DNA from 2 places in the Paraburkholderia sp. A1RI_3L genome. Region 2 is predicted to be linked to the other one. Evidence: predicted binding sites of a transcription regulator. Region 2 holds the regulator's gene; the other holds the start of a gene.
What was found. The regulator LexA, encoded in region 2, represses DNA repair genes until DNA is damaged. The targets are predictions, from matches to a motif close to ACTGTATNNNNATACAGT.
Positions count from the first base shown of each region.

Region 1 (12,082 bases), on a different contig from region 2:
AGCACGAGCGCGACGAAGCCCGCATGGCGCGCGGCAAGCGGCTGCGCCGCGCCTTCCCAGAAGCCGACGCGCACATTGGCCGCCTGGCCGATCGAGAGCGGGACCATGAACGACACGGACGCTACGTTGAGCGCAATCTGGTGCGCCGCGAGCTGCGATTCGCCCAGCACGCCCACCATGAGCCCTGTGGCGAGAAAGAGCGTCGATTCGACCCCGTACGTGATCGCCACCGGCCAGCCGATGCCGAACAGTTCACCCATCAGCGGCACGGTGGGGCGCCGGGCAGCGACGAAGTGCCGGTAGCGCGGCCGCAAATGGAGCAGCGCCGCCAGCACGAGCGCGGAGAGCCAGACGGTGAGCGTTGTGGCCGCGGCCGAGCCGAGAAAGCCGAGCCGCGGCAGTCCGTACACGCCGTGGATGAGTCCGTAGTTGAGAAACGCGTTGACGAACACGCTCGCAATCGAAACACCGAGCAGCCGCCGCGCTGCGCCAATGGCGGGCAGAAACGAGCGCAGCAGCCCGATGCCCGCAAGGCTTGCGGGCGCGGCCCAGCGCAACACCGCGCAGTACTCGCCCACGTTGCGCGCGAGCAGCGGAGGTTCGCCGAACGCGAGCAGAATCGGCGTGGCAAACGACAGCAGCGCGAACGCCGGCACGGTGAGCAGCAGCGAGAGCACGAAGCCGGTCCAGTAGATGTGCGGCACGTGATGCTCGTTCTGCGCGCCGCGCGCGTTGGCCACGGTCACGCTCACGGAGGTGAGCACGCCTTGCAGCAGCGTGACGACGACGAAGTAGAGCGCGGCGCCGAGGCCGCCGGCGGCGAGCGCATCGGCGCCGAGCGAGCCGAGCAGCACCGTGTCGGTCACGCTCATGGCCATCTGGGCGAGCTGCGCGATGGCGAGCGGGGCGGCGAGGCGGGCGGTGTCGGCGGCGTGGCGGGAAAGCGTGGGCGGCCTCGTGCCCACGCGCGAGAAGCTCGATTGCTGGGTCATGGGAAGGGAAAAAACGGCGCGAGCGTACGGGCGCGCCGCGATTCTTATGATGTCTTTCGGGACGGACAGCTTATTGCGGGAACGGGCAGTTGTCGATGGAAAAGCCCGTTTTTGGTGCAGTTTCTTTCAATCGGCTTCGCGCACGGCGATGCGTGTATCGCCGAACAGCACGACCTGGCCCGCGCGTATCTTGCACGTCTTGCGCAGCTCCACTTGACCGTCCACCTTCACTTCGCCTGCGGCCACCAGCTGCTTGGCCGCGCCGCCGCTGTCGGCGAGGCCGGTGATCTTCAGCAGGTTATGGAGTTCGACGTAGTCGCCGGTGAGCGGGAAATCGAGATTGGGCATGGCGCACGCGAGGGAACAGGTTCAAGGGCTCGCATCATAAGCCCGCGGGCGCGGGCGCGTCGAACGGATTGCGTGGAGGCCGCGGGTGCGTGGGCGGGCAAGGGTTCTGCGCGCTTGTCTCGTAGGGGTGTATGGATATACAGTGTGCGTCGCCATCTTCCCATTCTGCCTACGCCGTGCCTTCCGCTTTCGTTCCGGTTTCCGCTTCTGTTCGCGATTCGTCTGCCCTCGTCGAGCGCCCCGCCGCGCATGGCGGCGCAAGCCCGACGCCCGAAATGGCAGCCGAGGTTGCAACGAAAGTCGCCGCCTGGCTCGCGAAGCTCAACGACGCCCAGCGCGCGGCCGTCGAGCACGGCGTCGGCGAGGCCGGCGCGCCCGCGCCGCTCGTGGTGATCGCGGGCGCGGGCTCGGGCAAGACCAATACGCTTGCGCATCGCGTGGCCCATCTTGTCGTGAACGGAGCGGACCCGCATCGCATCCTGCTGCTCACCTTCTCGCGCCGCGCCGCCGACGAAATGACGCGCCGCGTGACGCGCATCGCCGCCGGCGTGCCGGGCGCGTCTGCGGCGCTCGCGCACGGGCTCATGTGGGCCGGCACGTTCCACGGCGTGGGCGCGCGGCTCTTGCGCGAGTACGCCGAGCGCATCGGCCTCGCGCCTGGCTTCACCATCAACGACCGCGAAGATTCCGCGGACCTCATCAACCTCGTGCGCCACGAACTCGGTTTGTCGGCGAAGGAACGGCGGTTCCCGTCGAAGTCCACGTGTCTCTCGATCTATTCGCGCGTCGTGAATACCGGTGCGTCGCTCGCCGATGTGCTCGCCCGTGCGTTTCCGTGGTGCTGCGAGTGGGAGGCGGACCTGCGCGCGCTCTTTGCCCGCTACGTCGAGGCGAAACAGGCGCAGAACGTGCTCGACTACGACGACCTGCTGCTGTACTGGGCGCACATGGCCGCGGAGCCCGCGCTTGCCGCCGAGCTTTCCGCGCGCTTCGATCATGTACTCGTGGATGAGTACCAGGACACGAACCGCCTGCAGGCGTCGATCCTGCTCGCCCTCAAGCCCGACGGGCGCGGCCTGACGGTGGTGGGCGACGACGCCCAGGCCATCTACTCGTTTCGCGGCGCCACGGTGCGCAACATCCTCGACTTTCCCGCGCAGTTCGATCCGCCCGCGCGGCAGGTCATGCTCGAGCGCAACTACCGTTCCACGGCGCCCATTCTCGAGGCGTCGAACGCGGTGATCGGGCTCGCCAAAGAGCGCTTCGCGAAGAACCTCTGGACCGACCGCGCGAGCGAGCAGCGTCCGCGGCTCGTTACCGTGGCCGACGAAGCCACGCAAGCGCGCTATGTCGTCGAGCAGGTGCTCGAGGCGCGCGAAGCGGGCATGAAACTGAAGTCGCAGGCCGTGCTGTTTCGCGCGGCGCACCACAGCGCGGCGCTCGAAGTGGAGCTGGCTCGACGCAACATTCCGTTCGTCAAGTTCGGCGGGCTGCGTTTTCTCGATTCCGTGCACGTGAAAGACGTGCTCGCTGTGCTGCGTTGGGCGGAAAACCCGCTCGACCGCGTGGCGGGCTTTCGGGTCGTGCAACTGCTGCCTGGCGTGGGGCCGGCCACGGCGGCGCGGCTGCTCGATCAGGTCGCAGCCTGCAAGGGTACCTGGACTGCCGCCGACGCGCTCGCGGCATTCGCGCCGCCACCGCGCGCCGCAGAAGACTGGGCCGCGTTCGTCGCGATGATGTCGACGGTCTGCTCGCGCACGAGTGCATGGCCTGCCGAGTTCGAGCTGATCCGCCGCTGGTACGAACCGCATCTGGAACGCAACCACGAAGACGCCGCCATGCGTCACGCGGACGTGCTGCAGATGGAAAGCATTGCGGGCACGTACCCGTCGCGCGAACGCTTTCTCACGGAACTCACGCTCGATCCGCCCGATGCCACGAGCGGCGAGTCCGGCGTGCCGCTGCTCGACGAGGACTACCTGATTCTCTCCACGATCCATTCGGCGAAGGGCCAGGAGTGGCGCAACGTGTTCGTGCTCAACGGCGTGGACGGCTGCATTCCGTCCGACCTGGGCACCGGCAGCGACGAAGAGATCGACGAGGAGCGCCGCCTGCTCTACGTGGCGATGACGCGCGCGAAGGAAGACCTGCACATCGTCGTGCCGCAGCGCTTCTATGTGCACAACCAGACGCAAGCGGGCGACCGGCATGTCTGGGCCTCGCGCACGCGCTTCATTCCGGCGCCGCTGTTGCCGCTCTTCGAGGCGCGTGCGTGGCCGCCCGTGCCCGTCGCCGCCGCGCCCACGGCGGCGGGGCTGGCTGCGGCGGCTCACGCCAAGGTGGAGATTGCGGCGAAGCTCAGGAAGATGTGGGACTGAGCAGGGTTATTGCATCCGAGGCCAAGGCGGCTGGCGTGCTGGCTTCAGCGCTGCGCCCTCAGCGCGACTGACGCTGCTGCTGTTGCTGGTTGCGCACGGGCGGCGTGAAGACGTTGCGCAGCCACGCCGCGAGGCGAGCGAACACGTCGTAGGGTTCTTCGACGAAGATCTCGGGCTTGAGCAGGCGCAGGTATTCCATGATCTGCTGCGCTTCCTGCTTCTGGAACGAGCCGTGCGAAATGCCAAGGCGCAGCAGCCCGCGCAACTCGCCCAGCTTTTCGCGCGACGCGCTGCCCACACTCGTTTCGCAGGCGATCTTCGCCTCGTAGATGCGCTGGCGCAGCGATTCCGCGAGCCGCCACGCCGGCGTCTGCATCACTTCTTCGAGCGTCTGGATGTCCTGCACGGCCGACTTGATCTGCGCCGAGAGCGGATCGATCAGGTTGGGCGCGGCCTGCGCCTCGTTGACGATCGCCGTGGCCCAGTCGCGACAGTGCTTGGCGAGCTCGTCGGGCGTCCATTCGGAGCGGGCGGCGAAACCGAAGCCGTACTCGGCGGCCTGCCGCATCAGGATGGCGACGACGTCCGGAAATTCCTTGTCGAGCGTGCGTTTTGCCCACGCGTACTGGCCGCCCTGAAGCATGCGCTGCACCGCGTGCTCGGTGAGCGGCACCATGTTGTCGAGCAGCTTCGCACGCAGGAAGTCCTCGAACGAGGGCGTCGCGAACTGCGGGTCGAGCTTGAGCGACACGCGCAGGAACGCGTCGAAATCCTTGCGTAGCGACACAAGGGTTTCTTCCTTCAGCGTAAGGGTGATCTGGCCCATGTTGTTATCCCGTTTCCCCGGTCCGCCCCTCTTCGTGGCGCCGTGGCGTATCTGCTGTATGCCGGCGGAGCGTCCTTCGCGCGGGTTGCCGGCGTCTTCACGTTCGTGACGGCGCGGTGAACGGACGACGCGCGTCGCGCGATCTGCGTGCGATCCGGGCGCATTGCGCGCCGCCAGGCCGGCGGGCACCAGGGCCGGAGCCGGCGCGAAAAGCGGATTTCGATCGGCGGACTTCGATCTGTTTAACGGCGTGCGGTGGGCAAACTTGAGGAAGTCATGACGCAGCGCACGAAACGCCGGCCTCCGGGGCGGGCGCGCCGGGGGCTCACGTTCGGCGGACGGGGAAGGGACGGGGGCGCTAACGCAGCACGACGCCTTGCCAGACAAAGAACACGGCGAGCCCCACGGCGATAGTGAGCAGCGGCCGGCGCGTCAGCGCGCTCACGGCGATAGCCGCGAGCGCGCCGACGAGCTGCGGATTGCGCCACGTCAACTCAGGGCTGCCGTGCGGGGCGACCGCCATGGGGACGATGAGCGCCGTGAGCACGGTGACGGGCACGAAGCCAAGCGCCGTGCGCACGAGCGGCGGAAAGACGACGCGGTCGCCCAGCACGAACACGGCCGCGCGGATCGCCCAGGTGATGAGCGCCATGCCGAGAATCAGGAGCGCGTAGTTCATCGGCTTGCCTCTGCGGTGCGTCCGCGCGAGGCGCCCGGCAGCGACAGCGCGACACCCACCGCGACGCCGGCGAGCACGGCGCCCAGCAGTCCGAGCTTGTAGGGCCACGTCTGCCAGAGCAGCGCGAGCGTGCCCGCGGTGACCGCGGCCGCGAAGTAGCGGACGGCCACCAGCTGCGGCACGACGATGGCGATGAAGGTGGCGACCATCGCGAAGTCGAGCCCGAGCGACTGCAGTCCCGGAAAGGCCGCGCCGAACAGCAGTCCGGCCGCCGTCCAGAGCTGCCAGTTCACGTACATGGCGAGCCCGGAGCCGAAGAAGTACCAGGGGCCAATGGCGTCGAACCGGCCATGCGGCTGACGACGATAGTGGGCCCAGGCCACGGCGAATACTTCGTCGGTGAGCAGGCCGGCGAGCACCAGCCGCCAGCGCAGCGGCAGGTGCGCCACATAGGGCGCGAGCGTCGCGCTGTACAGCAGATGCCGCAGATTCACCACGAGCGTCGTGCCGAGCACGACCGGAAAGCTCGCGCTGCCCGCAATCAGGCCGAGCGCAATGAACTGCGCCGAGCCGGCGAATACCGCGAGGGACATCAACTGCCCTTGCCACACGTGAAGCGGTCCCGACGTGACGAGCGTGCCGAAGATGATGCCGAACGGGGCGGCGCCGACCATCATCGGAATCGTGTCGCGCGCGCCCGCCGTGAATTCCTTGAAGCGAATGGAACGGGTCACTCTCTCCTCCTTTTGCCGCGAGCTTAACGGAGGGCGTAGGCAGCTGGCTTGTACGTTCTTGCGGCGGGGTGGGGAGGGTGTTCCCAGGGCGGTTATGCCGCTTGCCAGCGCCCCGGCGGCACGCCGAACATGCGGCGGAAATGGCGCGTGAAGTGGCTTTGATCGACGAAGCCGCTGGCCGCCGCGACCTCGGCCACCGGCCGGCCCGCGCGCAGGGGCGCAAGCGAGCGTTGCAGGCGCATCTGGTTGCGCCACGCGTGCGGCGGTAGCCCCGTAGCCTGGGCGAAAAGGCGTGCCGCGTGAAAGGGCGAAAGGCTGACCGCTGCCGCGAGGTCGGCAAGCAGAAGCGGCGTGGCGAGATGGCTGGCGAGGTGTTCCTTCATCGTTGCCACACGCGGGTCGCGCGCCGGGCGCAGCACGTGTTCCGGCGGCGTGCGGCCGTAGCGGACGAGCAGCGTGGCGAGCGCGTCGAGCAATGCCGATTCGGCAGCGAGCGGGTCCGCCGTCGGCGTGGACGTCGGAGCGGGCAGTCCGGCGGCGCCGGCTTCGAGTAGCTGGTGCGCACGAGAGAGGCGGCGCGCCAGGTCGGCGTCGCGAATCACGTCGGCGTCGAACCACGGCAGCGGCTGCGCGCCGCCCGCGATGTCCTGCGCGAGGCTGTGCATGTACTCGATCGGCACGTACATCACCCGATAGCGCCAGCCTTCGTCCACGGCACGCGAGCCCGTATGCACCTCGCCGGGATTGATCACCGGCACGCTGCCCGCTTCGGCGACGTAGTGCGTGGCGCGATAGCGATAGCGTTCCGCGCCTTCCTCGATCACGGGAATCGTGTAGGCGTCGTGCCAGTGCGGTGTGAACTCGTGATCGTGATATTCCGCGGTGAGCAGGTCCGCGCCGGGCAACAGCGGCGTACGCCAGTAATGGGCGGAATCGCGGAAGCGGGTCACGGTCATGGTTTCGGGCTTGCGGGTCTCTTGAGACTGGTGCGTTATGCGTGGGCGGAACCTGCCTACTTCAACGGAATGGGCGTGCCCGCGGGGACGGGCACGGCGCTCACGCTATTCTTGGCGCTGCCGCTTACCACGCGGTCGCTGTAGGTCAGATAGACGAGCGCGTTGCGCTTTGCATCCACGACGCGCACCACGTGCAGCGTCTTGAAGATGAACGACATGCGTTCCGTGAACACGTCCGACTGCTGCTTGAGGTTGCCTGTAAAGTGGATCGGCCCGACCTGGCGACATGCGATGGACGCCTCCGTCGGGTCTTCGGCTACGCCCAGCGTGCCCTTGATGCCCCCTGTGCGTGCCCGCGAGACATAGCAGGTGACGCCATCGACGAGCGGATCGTCATAGGCTTCGACCACGACGCGGTCGGAGCCCGTGATGCGGAAATTCGTGTTGACGCTGCCGATATCCTCGCCGTATGCCGCGCCTGTCGTGGCCGCGAGGAACGCGGTACCGACTGCGGCAGCGCATCGTGCGGTGACGCGCAGGCGCGGGTTTCGCGTCGTGGAGAAGTCGTGAGTGCGTTTGGCGAGGTTCATCGTGGATCGATCGGCGGGAATGACAGATCCACATTATCGACGAACTCGCGCGGCGACTCGCCACCGCTCTGCCGGAAAAGAAAAAAGGGATTACGTGAAGACACGTAATCCCTTCGATATCTTTTGGCTCCCCGACCTGGGCTCGAACCAGGGACCTACGGATTAACAGTCCGGCGCTCTACCGACTGAGCTATCGGGGAACAGCAATACAACCGTTCACTACGTAAAAAAGCCCGTTATGGTTAACGGGCTTTTGCAATTTCTTGGCTCCCCGACCTGGGCTCGAACCAGGGACCTACGGATTAACAGTCCGGCGCTCTACCGACTGAGCTATCGGGGAACAACAAAAGCAGAGAAGCGAGATTCTATGGGGTACTTCAGACGCTGTCAATACTTCGGGGCTTCGGCGAGGCGTATTTCCTGCGTGCGCTTCTTGCCGTAGCGCCTGCCGGACCGGCCTGATAGACAAGCCCCGATGTCGTTTAGCGCTGCAGCAGCGACAGCTTGTCCTTCACGTCCTTGAATTCTTCGGCTTCCGGCAGCGGCTGCTTGGTCTTCGTGATGCTCGGCCATGCCTTCGCCAGTTCGGCGTTCAGCGGAATGAAGTCCTGCTGGTCGCCCGGCACGTCTTCTTCGGCGTAGATGGCGTTCACCGGGCACTCGGCCACGCACACAGCGCAGTCGATGCACTCATCCGGGTCGATCGCGAGGAAGTTGGGACCTTCGCGAAAGCAGTCCACCGGGCACACATCGACGCAGTCGGTATAGCGGCACTTAATGCAGCTTTCGGTCACAACGTGAGTCATTCAGGCAGCTCCTGCGTGCAGTATCAGGGGTGGCGAAACGCCAAAACCGGTATTGTAACTGAACGTCAAAAGACGAATCCACACGCTGACAGGCCGGCTTATATCGTTTGGTGATTAGTTTATGGGTCGCGCCGCGGCTGTCATGGCGCGATGAGCCTTGTCCAGCCGGTGTGCTGGCACGTGCCGTGCCGACGCCTTGCGGTAACATGGCGACCAAAGGGCGCGGGGGACGTGCCCTGCAAGCGCGGGCGTGCGGACGTCGTGACCGCGCGACCGTCCGACCGCAGTCCAGCCGCCACACCATGATCATTACTTCGCTGCTCGATACCGATCTGTACAAGTTCACGATGATGCAGGTGGTGCTGCATCATTTCCCCGCCGCGAGTGTGGAATATCGCTTCCGTTGCCGCACGCCGAATGTCGACCTGGTTCCCTACATCGACGAGATTCGCAGTGAGCTGCGCCTGCTCTGCAAATTGCGTTTCACGGAGCCCGAACTTGACTACCTGCGGCAGATGCGTTTCATCAAGAGCGATTTCGTCGACTTTCTGGCGCTCTTTCAGCTCAACGAAAAATACATTTCGGTGACGCCGTCACCGAAGGGCAACGGCGAGATCGACATCGAGATCAAAGGGCCGTGGCTGCACACCATTCTCTTCGAGATTCCGGTGCTTGCCATCGTCAACGAGGTCTACTTCCGCAACACGCAGCAGCAGCCCGACTACGCCGTGGGCCGCGAGCGGCTGCGCGAGAAGATCACGCTGCTGGGCGCGAAACCGGAGTTCGCCGACTGCAAGATCGCCGACTACGGCACTCGCCGGCGCTTCTCGAAGCGCTGGCATGAGGAAGTGATCCTGACGCTCAAAGACGGCCTGGGCCCGCAGTTCGCCGGCACGAGCAACGTGTTCTATGCCATGAAGCACGGCCTCACGCCGCTCGGCACCATGGCGCACGAATATCTGCAGGCGTGTCAGGCCTTGGGTCCGCGGCTGCGCGATTCGCAGACCTACGGTTTCGAAATGTGGGCGAAGGAGTACCGCGGCGACCTCGGCATCGCGCTTTCCGACGTCTACGGCATGAAGGCGTTTCTGCGCGACTTCGACATGTATTTCTGCAAGCTCTTCGACGGCGCGCGGCACGACTCGGGCGATCCGTTCGACTGGGGCGAGCGCCTTATCAGCCACTACGAAGCGAATCGCTGCGACCCGCGTACCAAGGTGCTCGTGTTCTCCGATGCGCTCGACATCCCGAAGGTGCTGCAGCTCTACGAGCGCTTCCGCGGGCGCTGCAAGCTGGCCTTCGGCGTCGGTACGAATCTCACCAACGACCTCGGCTACAACCCGCTGCAGATCGTCATCAAGATGGTCCGCTGCAACGGGCAGCCTGTGGCGAAGCTCTCCGACTCGCCGGGCAAGAACATGTGCGACGACAAGGCTTACCTGGCCTACCTGCGCCAGGTGTTCGGCATCGAGCAGCTGGCCGATGACGAGACCTCGGGCAAATAGATCGCGCTGTGCGGCGCCGCCGTGGAGCGACTTGATCGCTCATTCTGCGATGGCCGCGCGTTTGCCGCCATCCGGCCGCCTGGAATAGGCCGTTTGCCCCCGCGGCGGTGCATCCCCCGCCGGTATAATTCCGCGATACTCGATCTGCCCACGACACGAGGACCGCTTCATGGATACATCCGCTGCCCGTCGCAACATCCTCGCGCGCATTCGCGCTGCGCAGGGACGCGACGCCGAGCCCACCGCGCCGGAGCGCGAAGCGGTCGTGGACTACCTCGCGCGTCATCCGCAAGGTCCGCGTCCGCCATTGCCCGCCGATCTGAAGGCCTGCTTCATCGAGGCCGCTCACAAAATGGCCACCACGGTGGACGAAGTGGATACGCTCGCCCAGGTGCCCGCCGCCGTGCGCCGCTACCTGGAGACGAACGGCTTGCCGCTCACCGGCGTGGCGTGGGCGACGCTCACGGAACTTGCCTGGGCCGACGCGGGACTCGCCATCGAATTCCGCAAACCTGTGGATACCGATCTTGTCGGCGTGACCGGCTGCTTTTGCGCGGTCGCGGAGACGGGCACGCTGGTGCTGCTCTCCGGACCCGAGACGTGGGCGTCCGGGGCGCTGCTGCCGGAGACGCACGTTGCGATCGTGCCGGCTTCGCGCATCGTGGCCGGACAGGAGGATGCGTTCGCGCTGATTCGCGCCGAACGCGGCGAACTGCCTCGTGCCGTCAATTTCGTTTCCGGGCCGTCGCGCACCGGCGATATCGAACAGACCATCGTGCTGGGCGCGCACGGTCCTTATCGCGTGCATGTGGTGATCGTGCGCGGGGCGTGACACGTGTGCCGCGCGGCCGCATGCGGCTGCACGGCGGCTTGCTGCGTGCCGGTGCGCCACGCGTTCGACGCCGGACCTGCGGGATAGCCGGATAGCCGGACAGGCGAAACACCAACCGGACACGCCACACTGACGGGTCGCCCGGAACTTCGTGCTTCGTGCTCGCGCGTTGAACCCATTTCGCCGACCGTGCTGCCGCCACGCTCCACACTGACGGCGCATCCAAGGCGTTTCTACAACAAACAAGGACCTGAACATGACACGACACGCCGCGAGTGCAGGCGTGGCCCTCTTTGCTGCATATGCCGCGTTTGCATTGTTGGCCGTGTGGCCCGCACTCGCCGTCGCCGCGACACTCGATGGGGCCGCCTTGTCGGCGTGGTGGACGGTGCCGTTCGCCGGCATGCTGCTCTCCATCGCCATCTTTCCGATTGTCGCGCCGGCCTTCTGGCATCACCACTTCGGCAAGATCGCCGCGGCGTGGGCGGTGCTCTTCATCGTGCCGTTCGGCGCAGCGTTCGGCCTCGCGGCCGCGTGGCGCACGCTGCTGCACGCGCTCGTCGAGGAATACGTGCCGTTCATCGTGTTGCTGACGGCGCTCTATACCGTGGCCGGCGGCATCTGCGTGCGCGGCAATCTGCACGGCTCGGCGCGCGTCAATACCGCGATGCTCGCGCTCGGCACGGCGCTCGCCAGCATCATGGGGACGACGGGCGCGGCCATGCTGCTGATCCGGCCGCTGCTGCGCGCCAACGACAACCGCCGGCACGTCGTCCATGTCGTCGTGTTCTTCATCTTCCTCGTGGCGAATGCGGGCGGCTCGCTGTCGCCGCTCGGCGATCCGCCGCTCTTTCTCGGCTTCCTCAATGGCGTGGGCTTTTTCTGGACGACCCAGCATCTCGCGTTGCCCATGCTGTTCGTCTGCGGCGTGCTGCTGGCAGTGTTCTTTGCGCTCGATAGCTGGTACTGGGCGCGGCGCGAAGAAGCGCGGCCAGCGAGACTCGATCCCACGCCCGATACGGTGTCGTTCGGCATCGACGGCAAGATCAATCTGTTGCTGCTCGCGGGCGTCGTCGCGCTCGTGCTCGCGAGCGGCCTGTGGAAGCCCGGCGTAACCTTCGACCTGATGGGCGTACACGTCGAACTGCAAAACGCGGTGCGCGACGTTGCGCTCGTTGGGATCACGCTGATTTCGCTCGCCGTGACGCCGCGTGTGGCGCGCATCGGCAACGGCTTCAACTGGGCGCCCATCGAGGAAGTCGCGAAACTCTTTGCCGGCATCTTCGTGACCATTGCACCCGTCATCCTGATCCTGCGCGCGGGCGAGGGCGGTGCCTTCGGCGGTATCGTGCACCTGGTCAACGACGCCGCCGGCCAGCCGCGCGAGGCCATGTACTTCTGGGCGACGGGGCTCCTCTCTTCGTTCCTCGATAACG
Region 1 is NZ_JARCHA010000002.1:280,162-292,243, reverse strand. Features, by position in the region: gene PXJ20_RS07420 (MATE family efflux transporter) at 1-992, opposite strand, end outside; gene PXJ20_RS07415 (RNA-binding S4 domain-containing protein) at 1,119-1,340, opposite strand; gene PXJ20_RS07410 (ATP-dependent helicase) at 1,616-3,718, shown strand; gene PXJ20_RS07405 (DUF4088 family protein) at 3,777-4,544, opposite strand; gene PXJ20_RS07400 (AzlD domain-containing protein) at 4,903-5,223, opposite strand; gene PXJ20_RS07395 (AzlC family ABC transporter permease) at 5,220-5,900, opposite strand; gene PXJ20_RS07390 (AraC family transcriptional regulator) at 6,050-6,913, opposite strand; gene PXJ20_RS07385 (CreA family protein) at 6,970-7,503, opposite strand; tRNA gene PXJ20_RS07380 (tRNA-Asn) at 7,628-7,703, opposite strand; tRNA gene PXJ20_RS07375 (tRNA-Asn) at 7,768-7,843, opposite strand; gene fdxA (ferredoxin FdxA) at 7,986-8,309, opposite strand; gene pncB (nicotinate phosphoribosyltransferase) at 8,612-9,814, shown strand; gene PXJ20_RS07360 (LutC/YkgG family protein) at 9,984-10,646, shown strand; gene PXJ20_RS07355 (sodium:proton antiporter) at 10,903-12,082, shown strand, end outside.
Region 1: PXJ20_RS07410 (ATP-dependent helicase) is a predicted target of LexA. The motif match lies at 1,467-1,484, and genes of this name have one in related genera.

Region 2 (12,082 bases):
TTCAGCTATCTGCTCACGCCGCATAAAGCGGTCGGTTTCTCGGTGGATATCACCGAGGCGATCGTTGACGACGTTCGCCGCACGCTCAAGCGTCCGGATCTTCGTACCCGATACATTCCCGTCACCGGGCAGAACCGGATTCCGCTGCTCGTCAACGGCACCTACGACCTCGAATGCGGATCGACCACCAACACGGCGGCGCGTGGCAAAGACGTCGCTTTCTCCATCAACTTTTTCTACGCGGGAACGCGTCTGATGGCGAAGCGCGCCTCGCATATTGGTGGCTACGCCGATCTTGCGCGCAAGACGGTCGTCACGGTCGCGGGGAGTACCAACGAGAAGGTGCTGCGTCGCCAGCTCGATACGCAGCACATCGACGCCGAGGTCGTGCTTGCAAAAGATTACGGCGAAGCGCTGAAAACCGTTGCGGACGGCCGCGCGGCCGCGCTCGCGCTGGACGACGTTCTGCTTTACGGCATGCGTGCGAACACGGGCGAGCCGGATACCTGGGTGGTTGCCGGAGAAGCGTTGCAGGTGGAACCGTACGCCTGCATGGTGCGCAAGGATGATCCCGGGTTCAAACGGCTCGTTGACGGCACGCTCGCGCGCTTGATGAAAAGCGGCGAGTTCGCGCGGCTCTATACGAAGTGGTTCGAGTCCCCGATCCCGCCGCGCGGCGCCAATCTCGACATGCCGATGAGCGCAGCGCTAAAGCGCAACCTCACGGTCCGCAGCGACCAGCCGGTGCAATAGACGGTGCAATAGACGGTGCAATAGCCAGGGTGCCCGCGTCCTACCGCTTTGCGTGTCCGCTTACCTCGGCGCCCGCATGTCGCGCCAATCCGAACACGTCGTAGAGCGCGGCAAACCCCACCAGCGAAACGAGCACGAATGCGAGACTGAAGTCCGCGGGCGTGACCGACTGCGCGGGATGTCCATGCAGCCACGCAGCAACGCGCATGGCGATGGCGCCCACGGCCACGCCCATGCCCATCGTCATCTGGCTGAGCGTGCTGGCGAAGGTGGAGGCGGCGCTCATCTGCGTTTTCGGCACGTCGGCGAAACTCAGTGTGTTGATCGCCGTGAATTGCAGCGAGCGTGCAAGGCCCGAGAAAAACAGCAGCGTGACGACCCACACGTACGGCGTGGTCGGCGTCAAAAGGCTCATGGCGGCGAGCGAGAGCGCGGCGAGCGCGCCGTTCACGAGCAGCACCGAACGAAAGCCGTAGCGCCGCATCACGGGCGTGGTGACCACCTTCATCGACAGATTGCCCGCGAACACTGCAAGCGTCAGCAGTCCGGATTCGAAGGCGTTGAGCCCGAAGCCGAGCTGGAACATCAGCGGCAGCAGAAACGGCACCGTGCTGATCGAGATGCGAAAGAGCGAGCCGCCGCCCATCGCCACCGCGAAGGTGCGCACGCGCAATGCGCTCAGATCGACGACGGGATGCGGGCAGCGCCGCAAGTGGAAGAACGCCGCGACACCGGTCGCCACGCTCGCGGCAAAGAACGCGAGCGCTTCGCGCCACGGTGCATCGCTGCGGCCAATCAGCTCCATCGCGTACATGAGCGCCGTGCAGCAGACACCGGACAGTACGAAGCCGAGGCTATCGAAGGGGCGACGCTCGGTATCGTCGTCGCGACCGTCGATGAAACGCCACGCGAGCACCATGCCGATCAAACCGAGCGGCAGGTTCAGGTAAAAGATCCAGCGCCACGACGAATACGTGGTGATGAGCCCGCCCAGCGGCGGCCCGATCACGGGCGCAACGAGCCCCGGCCACGTGATGATGGAGATGGCGCGCATGAGGTCGTCCTTCGGCGTGGCGCGCAGCACCGCGAGCCGACCGACGGGCACCATCATCGCGCCGCCTATGCCTTGCACGATGCGCGCCGCCGTGAAGCTGACGAGGCCATCGGTCATGCCGCACACCACGGAGGCCGCGGTGAACACCGCAAGCGCGGCCGTGAAGACGCGGCGCACGCCGAAGCGGTCGGCGGTCCACCCGCTGATCGGAATGAACACGGCGAGCGTGAGCAGATACGAGGTGATGCCGATGGAAAGATCGACGGGATGCACGCCGAACGAGCGCGCCATCTGCGGAAGGGCGGTCGCGATGATGGTGCCGTCGAGGTTCTCCATGAAGAACGCGCCTGCGACGAGGAACACGATCAATGGCGATTCCGGTGCGCGAAGGGCGGTAGACGAGGAACCTGACATGGGTGGCAAGCGAGGAACGCAGCGCGCGAGGCTAAATGGATTGACTGTGGAAAACCGGCCTGCTTGAGACTGCTTGAGACCGCTTGAGACTGATTGAAACTGAATTGCGACGTAATCGAAAAGCGTCTGAAATCCGTTTGAAAAAACGTCGCGCGTCGCGAATGACACAGTACCGAGCGAGCGACATGCCGCGCCGGATCGCCATTGTAGCCACGCTGAAGAAATCGCGTCGCTATGGTACGTTTTGCGTTTTTGCCGCCCGCAGCCGCTGCACGGTCAATCTGCGGATCCGGCACACGGTCCACCCATAAATCAACGCACAATCAACCCACAGGACACTGCAATGGAATACCGCAAACTCGGCGATTCGGATGTAAAGGTGAGCCTGATCGGCCTCGGCACGATGACGTGGGGCCAGCAGAACACCGAAAGCGAGGCGCATGCCCAGATCGATTACGCGCTCGATCACGGCGTGACGTTGATCGATACAGCCGAAATGTATCCGGTGCCGCCGCGCGCCGAGACGCAGGGTCTTACGGAGCGCTATATCGGCACGTGGCTCGAGCAACATCCGGCCGCGCGCGAGCGCATCGTGCTTGCCACCAAGATGGCCGGTCCCGCGCGCCAGCCGCACAACCCGCGCTACATTCGCGGCGAAACCAACCAGTTCGACCGCAAGAACCTGACCGAGGCGCTGGACGGCAGCCTCGCGCGACTGAAGACCGATTACGTCGATCTCTACCAGCTGCACTGGCCGGATCGCAGCACGATGACGTTCGGGCGTGCCGCCTATCCGTGGATCGACGACGCGTACACGGTGCCCATCGAAGAAACGCTCGCCGTGCTCGCGGACTTCGTGAAGGCGGGCAAGGTGCGCCACATCGGGGTGTCGAACGAAACGCCGTGGGGCGTTGCCCAGTTTCTGCGCGCGGCCGAAAAGCTGGGGCTGCCGCGCATCGTGAGCATTCAGAACCCGTACAGCCTGCTCAACCGCACCTTCGAAGCAGGGCTTTCGGAGTTCAGTCATCGCGAGGGCGTGGGGCTGCTCGCATACTCGCCGCTCGCGTTCGGCTGGCTCTCGGGCAAATACGAAGGCGGCGCGCGGCCCGCGGGCGCGCGCATCACGCTGTTCGAGCGTTTTCAGCGCTACAGCAAGCCGCAGGCCGTGGAGGCGACGAGCCGCTACGTTGCGCTCGCGAGGCGCCACGGTCTTTCGCCGGCGCAACTGGCGCTAGCCTTCGTCAACAGCCGGCCGTTCGTGACGAGCAACCTGATCGGCGCGACGTCGCTCGATCAGTTGAAGGAAAACATTGCGAGCGCGGACGTGCGGCTCTCGCCGGAGGTGCTCGCCGAAATCGACGCGCTGCACGAAGCGCAGCCGAATCCCGCGCCGTAAGCCCGAGGGCAGGGCCGCCGGGGACGGCCAGGCCGCTGCCGGGTCGCGTGCGATAATTCGAGGCTTGCGCCCCCGGCGCCGGGCGTCGTCGCACGCCGACGGTGGCCGGCACGGGTGGCGCCCCGTTTCCGGTAAGGCCAAATTGAAGAACCTGCTTGCGACCCTGGACCAGCTCGGTGACTTCGACGAGATCGTCGACGTACGCACGCCGCTCGAATTCGCCGAGGACCACATTCCCGGTGCCACGAACGCGCCCGTGCTCAGCAACGAGGAGCGGGTGATCGTCGGCACGATGTACAAGCAGGTTTCGCCGTTCGACGCCACGCGCGTCGGCGCCGCGATGGTCGCGCGCAACATTGCCATGCATCTGGACACGATCTTCGCGGACCGGCCGCGCAACTGGCGCCCGCTCATCTACTGCTGGCGCGGCGGCAAGCGTTCGGGGTCCATGACGACGTGGTTCAACATGATCGGCTGGAAGGCGCGTCAGCTGGACGGCGGTTATAAAACGTGGCGACGCCACGTGCTGGACCAGCTCGAAGTGCTGCCGGGCCGCTACCGGTACGTGGCGCTCACGGGCCACACGGGCAGCGGCAAGACGCGCCTGCTGCAGGCGTTGCGGCTCGCGGGCGCGCAGGTGCTGGATCTCGAGCAGCTCGCGTGTCACCGCGGCTCGTTGCTCGGCGCGCTGCCGGGCCAGCCGCAGCCGTCGCAGAAGGCCTTCGAGACCTCGCTTGCCGGTACGCTCGAGCGCTTCGATGCGAGCCAGCCCGTGTTCGTCGAAGCCGAGAGCCGGCGCATCGGCACCGTCTCGCTGCCCGAGAACCTGCTGCGCGGCATCCACGGCGGCACCTGCATCGAAGTGCAGGCAACACGCGAGGACCGCGTCGCGTTCCTGTTGCAAGACTACGCGCACCTGTTCGACGCGCCGGAGCAGTTCAAGGCGCAGCTCGGCAAGCTCGTGGGGCTGCATAGCCACGAGCAGGTGCGGCACTGGCACGAACTGATCGACAGCGGCGCGCGCGCCGAGCTATTCGGCGAGCTGATCGAACGGCACTACGATCCGGCGTACCGGCGCAGCAGCCAGCAGCATTTTGGCAACCTCGCGCACGCGCTCTGTTTCGAGTTTCGGCCCAATGCCGTCGACAGCGTCGCGCAGGCGAGGGCGCTGCTCGACCGGCTGGGCGGCCACGAAGGTGCTGCGTCCGATGATGCATCGCAGGAGCGCGCGCATCATCCGGCTGCGCAGCCCTGAAGTACGGGCAGGCCGCGTAGCTTGTCCATAGAATTGCGAGGCGCGCGCGGTACAAGGCAACACAAGCAGCGCAAGTAGTACAGGCAATTGAAGCGCCCCGAGTTTTCAATCCGAATCACCCAACGACGATACCGATGAACACCACACGCCACACGCCAGCGCCACCCGCAATGGGATGGATGCTCTTTTTGCTGATTGCCGTCGCGGGCCTTTTCTACGTGAAGTGGTTCCCGTACTACCACCGCGCGTTCACAGCGGCGGAGACGCATTCCATCGGCAAGTCGATTCTGATGGGCACGGCTGCGAGCCCGCCCGCGCCGACGCTGCAGGCTGCGCTCGACTACGCCTGGGCATACGGCAAGGCCATCTGGCAAGCCATGGTGCTCGGTCTGCTGCTTGGCTCTGCCGTGCAGGCACTCGTGCCGGCGCAGTGGGTGGCGCGCATGCTGGGCCGCAACGGCTTCGGTAGCGTGGCGGCGGGCGGCTTGCTCGCTATCCCCGGCATGATGTGCACCTGCTGTGCCGCGCCCGTGGTGGCCGGTCTGCGCGCGCGTCAGGCTTCGCCGGGCGGCGCTATCGCGTTCTGGCTCGGCAATTCGGTGCTCAATCCGGCGACGCTGGTTTTTATGGGCTTCGTGCTGGGCTGGCATTGGACGGCACTGCGCCTCGTGCTCGGCGTGGCGCTCGTATTCGGACTCGGCTGGTTCCTGAACCGGCTCGTGACGCCGCAGGAATCGCGCTCAGCCGACGAACAACTGGCCCGGCTCGTGATGCAGCAGGCCGAAGGCAATATGTTTGCGCGATGGCTGCGCGTGCTCGGCCGCATGGCCGTGCGCCTCGTGCCCGAATACATCGTGCTGGTGCTGGTGCTGGGCGCCGTGCGTGCATGGCTCTTTCCGCACATCGGTCCGGAGATCGGCAACGGCCTCGGCTGGATCGTCGCTTTCGCAGTGGCCGGCATGCTGTTCGTGATTCCGACGGCGGGCGAGGTACCGATCATTCAGGCCATGCTGTCGCTCGGCATGGGTGTGGGGCCGGCCGGCGCGCTGCTGATGACGCTGCCGCCCGTGAGCGTGCCGTCGCTTGCGATGCTGGCGCGTTCGTTCCGCCCCCGAGTGCTCGCAATCGTCGCGCTGACCGTGGTGCTGTTCGGCGTCGCGGCTGGCCTCATCGCAACAGGGCTCGGCTTCTAACCGCGGCCGACGTGCCGGCCACCGGGCCGGTGAAGCGGTGTAGCATGCAACAACGGTGGGATATGCGGCGTACATGACTGGCTGCATGCGCGCCACCCGCCGCGCGCCGTGAGGGCGCGTGGCAGAAGCAAAGGAACCGGGGGCTCAGAATGGCGCAACAGAAAACGAATCCGAAACTCGAACAGGCGCTCACGCGCGGCGATCTGGCGATCCGCCAGGCCAATTCGGCACGCGCGACAGCGGTGCTGCGCGCGCTCGGCAAGATGATCGTGGAGGCATCGGCGACGATCGGCGTGGAAGCGCACACGTCGGTGCCGGACGGCGATCGCATTTACGATCCCGCGAACGGCTTGTGGCCGCAACAACTGTTGGTATCGCTCGACGGTCCGGTCGAGGAAACGGATCCTGAGGAACTGCGTGCGGTGCGTCTGCTCGCCGATACGGCGGCCACCGTGTTTCGCGTGGAATGGCATCGCGCAGACGGCAAGATGGGCCGTCAGGACGGCGGACCGTTCGCGACGGTCGCCTTCATTACCGACGTCGAGATTCCCTGGAGCGACGACGAGGACTGAATGTCTTGCTGAAAAGAGAGACGCCGCTACGGTAGCGGCGTCTCTGCTTCGATCGACGGCTCTTGACCGATGGCATTACGCGCACGCGGTAACGCCCATCACATCGTCTAGCGCATCATGCGCCGGCGGAACAACACCGCCGATATCGCAAACGTCACCACCACGTAAGCGGCCAGCACACCCACGTGCAACGCCGCGTTTTCCACCGGCCGGCCGAGCATGGCAGGCCGCACCAGCGCGACTGCGTGCGCGAGCGGCAGCAGCAGCGTCACCTGCTGCGCCGCTGCGGGCAACTGCGTGATGGGGAAGAACACGCCGGAAAGCAGCAGCATCGGCGTGAGCACCAGCGTCTGATAGAACATGAAGAAGTCGTACGAAGGCGCGAGGGCCGTCACGATCATCGCGAGGCTTGCAAACGCAAGGCCGGCGAGGGCAATGACAGGCAGCGCGAGCAGCATCGACGGAAAGCTCGCGTAGCCGAGCGCCGCGGCCACGATCATGATGGCCGTGCCGGAGAGCAGCGCCTTGCTCGCGGCCCACACAATCTCGCCGAGCACGACGTCGCCGAGCGTGAGCGGCGTGTGCATGATCGCTTCCCACGTGCGCTGCACGTGCATGCGCGAGAAGCTCGAGTACATCGACTCGAAGCTCGCCGACATCATCACGCTCGATCCCACCGTGCCGGCTGCGAGGAACGCGATGTACGAGACGCCGTCCACGTGCCCGACCATCAGGCCGAGCCCGAAGCCCAGCCCGAACAGATAGATCATCGGATCGGCCAGGTTGCCGAACATCGAGGCCAGCGCGAGCTTCTGCCAGACGAGGTAATTGCGCCGCCATACGGCGATCCAGTTCGTGGCGTTGGAGGGCAGCGCTGCAATGCGTTCTCGCATGGGGGCGGGCTGGCCGGGTGTGTCGTAGGTGCGTGCGTCCATGTCGTGCCGTTGGTTGGTCGCGTTCGTTCAGTCCTGCATCTCGCGCCCCGTGAGGCGCAGGAACACGTCTTCGAGATTGGCCGGCCGGTGTAGATAACGCAACTGCGGCCGGTTCTTGATCCGCTCGAGCGCGGCTTGCGGGTCGGTCACATAGCAGAAGAGCGTTTCGCCGCTGATCTCCGTGCGCGTGGCGAGCGGCGCGAGTTCGTCGCGCAGGGCAGCCGGGTCGGGACCATAAATCTCGATCACGTCGCAGCCGATCTCCGACTGGATCAGATCGTTGGGCGCGCCCTCGGCGATCTTGCGGCCTTCCTCGATCACGCACAGACGGTCGCAGAGTCGCTCGGCTTCTTCCATGAAGTGCGTGGTGAGCAGAATCGTCTTGCCGCGTGCGAGCAACGAGCGTAGTCGCTCCCAGATCAGATGACGCGCCTGTGGGTCGAGGCCGGTGGTGGGCTCGTCCATGATGAGCACGTCGGGATCGTTGACGAGCGCCCGCGCGAGGGTAAGCCGCCGGCGCATGCCGCCCGAGAGTTCGTTCACGCGGGCGTCGGCCTTGCTTTCGAGCCGCGCGAATTCGAGCAGCATGGGCACGAGCGCACGCGTGTGTGCGGCCGACAAACCGAAATAGCGGCCAAACACGAGCAGATTCTCGCGCACGGTGAAGTCGGGATCGAGATTGTCGAACTGCGGCACCACGCCGACCCGCGCGCGGGCAAAGCGTGCGCGCGAGGGTACCGGCTCTCCGCACAGGCGAATCGCGCCGGCGTTGGGCGACGAGATGCCGAGCAGCATCTTCAACGTAGTGGTCTTGCCCGCGCCGTTGGGGCCGAGCAGCCCGAAGCACTCGCCGGGACGGACATGGAACGACAGACCGTCGACTACCTTCTTCTCGCCGTAGCGTTTTTCTACCTGTTCGAATTCGATGGCGGCGGACATGGCGATTCGTGTTTGTGTACCAGGAAACCGCACCGGTCACGCAATGCACGGCGCGGTCCGGATGCGGGCAGGAGGGAGGCAAGGCGGCCTATTCTAGTGCATCGCTGCATTTGCGTTTGACCCGCAACGCCTGTCGCGGCAAGCATTTCCGCGCTGCGGCATCGCGCTGAAAATGGCCACGGGCAGGCTGCGGAGGGTTGCGCACACCTGGCGTTTTCCAGCCCTTGCAACCGGAATTGCGGCGCACCATGATGAAAGTACGTTCAAACCGCAGGGAAGGCGGATCGGAGAAACATCATGGCGAGCTACAAGAAAATCCTGCTGTGCTACGACGGCTCGCGCGAAGGCCGCAAGGCGCTGCGATGCGGCGCCGAACTGGCACTGGACCTGAAAGCGGAGACCCATCTGCTTTCAGTGGTCGACATGCGTTCCAGCATTGCCCAGAGCGCGGGACTCTTGACCGACGTGGCCTGCGGCCGCTTCGAAGAGACCGCGCGGCAAATTCTCCAGGAGGGCGTGGACTGGCTGACCGAGCACGGCGTGAAGGCACAGGGCCATTTCGCTTTTGGGCACCCTATCGACGAGATCGCGAATCTGGCCAACGAATTGCAGGCCGACCTCGTCGTGGTGGGGCACCGGTGCCGCACGGGCCTGTCGCGTTGGTGGATGGGAGCGGGCAACACTCAGCTGCTGGATCGTGTGTCGTGCAGCATTCTCGTTGCCTGTTCGTCTTCTGCCGAGGAGAAGCAGGAGGCTGCGGCCGCCTAGTCGGGGCGCGGGGCAGGAGCCGTCGACCGCGCGGAGCCAGACGGCTTACCCATTCAGATCCACGGCGGACAGCTTCCACGAGAAAAGGCCATCGCGACGCAGGATGGCGGCATACCGGGTGTCGCCGACGCCGTGCTGGTAGGTCACAACGAACTCGTTGAGGCTGCGGTATCCGGCGGTGGTCTGCGGTGGCTGAGGAGGGGGCGTTTGCGCCTGGGTAGGTGCCTGGGCGGGTGCCTGGGCAGGTGCCTGGTTAGGCGCTTGCGGAGTGGCAGGCACCGCGGGCGTCTGGCCAGTAGAGGGCGCGGTTGATGCGGTGCTGCCGGCCTCAGGGTTCGGCGTGCCGCCCGATGTACCCGCCGGCGGTGGCCGCTCGCCAGGCTGCCCGCGCGGCGGCATGCCATTGAGAATGGCCGCGACGCCATCGGGTGTGGCGTACGCATCCACCAGCGGACCGATCAGCGCAGCACCGATCATCGCGCCGATCACGGCGAACGGGTTGCCGTGCTTTTGCGCGTCGATGCGCCGCATCAGCAGTTCGGTGACCTGCTGTTTGAGACTCACGCGCAGGGCGGGATAGTCGACATAGGCGTTGACCGTCTCGGCGTCGCGCGCGTCCGCGGCACGTTTGAGCCGATCGAGCACGATGTAGGGCGACGCATAGGCGTAACCCAGCACTGCGACCATGAGCAACACGACGGCCGCGACGACGAGTCGCCGCGTAGCGTGCTTTGCCGGCTCGTTCACGCGCCCGCGCCCTGTTCGGCGATGCAATGGTCGATCATGCGGCACACGGCCTCGAACGTTCCCACCATGATGAGCCGGGAAGGTCCGTGATAGACGCGCACAGGGGCACGGCGCGCGGGCTCGCTGTGTACACCGGCGTTGAGCGAGACACGGGCGAACGCCGGTTGTGCCGATGGCAAGGCCGGCAGCGACTCCGCTTCGTTGCCGAAGAGCGGCGCGGTACGCGGTGCCGCTGCCGCGTCGATAGCGGAAGCAGCGGAAGCGACCGGAATGCAGGGTACCAGCGTGCGCAGGTGACGAAGGCGGCCGAACTGGCGGAAGGGCAGCAGGCGGGCAAGACGTTCCATGAATCTCTCCAGGCGGCGTTCAGATGTTCAGAATTCGGTCGGGCGGATCAGGCCGACCGCAATGCCTTCCAGTGCGAAATCTGCACTGCCGGCTTCCACAAAGATGTTTTCGTAGTCCGGGTTCTCGGCGATCAGCTCGATGCCGTTCGGCCGGCGCTTCAGGCGCTTCACCGTAACGTCGTCGCCCAGCCGCGCCACGATGATCTGGCCGTCTTTTGCCTCGGTGCGTTTTTGCACAGCGAGCAGATCGCCGTCGAAGATGCCCGCGTCGCGCATGGAAAGCCCGCGCACTTTCAACAGGTAGTCCGGCTTGCTCGAAAAGAGCGCGGGGTCGCAGGCGTAGTGCTGCGAAATATGTTCCTGCGCGAGGATCGGGCTGCCCGCCGCCACACGCCCGATGAGCGGTAGCGAAAGCTGCATGAGGCTGGAGTGCGGCAACGTGAACTGATGCGGCATGTCGTCGACGCCCGGCAGCAGGCGAATGCCGCGCGACGCACCCGCCGCCAGTTCGATCACCCCTTTGCGCGCCAGTGCCCGAAGATGCTCCTCCGCCGAGTTCGCCGAGCTGAACCCGAGTTCTGCGGCGATTTCAGCGCGCGTGGGCGGGAACCCCGTGCGCTCGATGGCCCGGCGAATCAGATCGAAAACCTGCTGCTGTCGTGCGGTGAGTTTGGTCATGGCGCCACTGTATGGATAGACAGGTGACTGTATTTTTATACAGTATCCGGCACTTTTCAAGCGTTACTTGAAGTTCGCGCGGCGAGCCTTCGCCGTAACGCCGGATTGCGCCGTTATCGCAGCCGAAAAAACGCCGGAGCGCCCCATCCCGCCGTCGTTACCACTTTTCCGTATTAAAAAATGAAGAAGGATTATTTTTAATCATGAAGGGGTCTCATTAGACTGGTTCGCATCACTTCGAAGCGCCGGCCACGCAACGCACGGGCCGCCACGCCACGACACGACACAAGCGCAGACGCAAGGCACAAGCGCAAAGCCAACACGACACAAAACGGAGCAGGCAGATGCAAAACCACACAACGGGGTTCGCCAGGGCAAGCGGTTCCGGGCCGGCGGCGGCACAGGTGGCACAGGCGGCGCAGGCGGCAAAGCGCCAGGCAAAACACTGGATCGCCGCCCTCGGCCTCGGACTTGCCGCAGCGCTGGGCGCACCGGGTGCCGTCACGACGGCGCACGCGGACACCACGCTGCTCAACGTCTCTTACGACCCCACGCGCGAGTTGTACCAGGACGTCAATCAGGCGTTCGCGAAGGAGTGGAAGGCGAAGACCGGCGAGACGGTGACCTTCAGGCAGTCGCACGGTGGGTCGGGTGCACAGGCGCGTTCGGTGATCGACGGGCTTCAGGCCGACGTCGTGACTCTCGCGCTCGCCTACGACATCGACGCGATTGCGAACAAGGGGTTCATCGACAAGGGCTGGCAGAAGCGCCTGCCCGACAACGCCTCGCCGTACACCTCGACCATCGTGTTCCTCGTGCGCAAGGGCAATCCGAAGCACATCAAGGACTGGGACGATCTCGTGAAGCCGGGCGTGTCTATCGTCACGCCGAACCCGAAGACCTCGGGTGGGGCGCGCTGGAACTATCTGGCGGCCTGGGCCTACGCGCTGCACCAACCGGGCGGCAACGAGCAGAAGGCGAAGGACTTCATCGCGAAGCTGTATCACAACGCAGGTGTGCTCGATTCCGGC
Region 2 is NZ_JARCHA010000005.1:178,667-190,748, forward strand. Features, by position in the region: gene PXJ20_RS16165 (amino acid ABC transporter substrate-binding protein) at 1-753, shown strand, start outside; gene PXJ20_RS16170 (MFS transporter) at 794-2,221, opposite strand; gene PXJ20_RS16175 (NADP(H)-dependent aldo-keto reductase) at 2,565-3,617, shown strand; gene mnmH (tRNA 2-selenouridine(34) synthase MnmH) at 3,760-4,872, shown strand; gene PXJ20_RS16185 (permease) at 5,007-6,065, shown strand; gene PXJ20_RS16190 (hypothetical protein) at 6,215-6,637, shown strand; gene PXJ20_RS16195 (ABC transporter permease) at 6,745-7,572, opposite strand; gene nodI (nodulation factor ABC transporter ATP-binding protein NodI) at 7,600-8,511, opposite strand; gene PXJ20_RS16205 (universal stress protein) at 8,809-9,279, shown strand; gene PXJ20_RS16210 (DUF2939 domain-containing protein) at 9,325-9,966, opposite strand; gene PXJ20_RS16215 (hypothetical protein) at 10,023-10,373, opposite strand; gene lexA (transcriptional repressor LexA) at 10,401-11,051, opposite strand; gene PXJ20_RS16225 (sulfate ABC transporter substrate-binding protein) at 11,396-12,082, shown strand, end outside.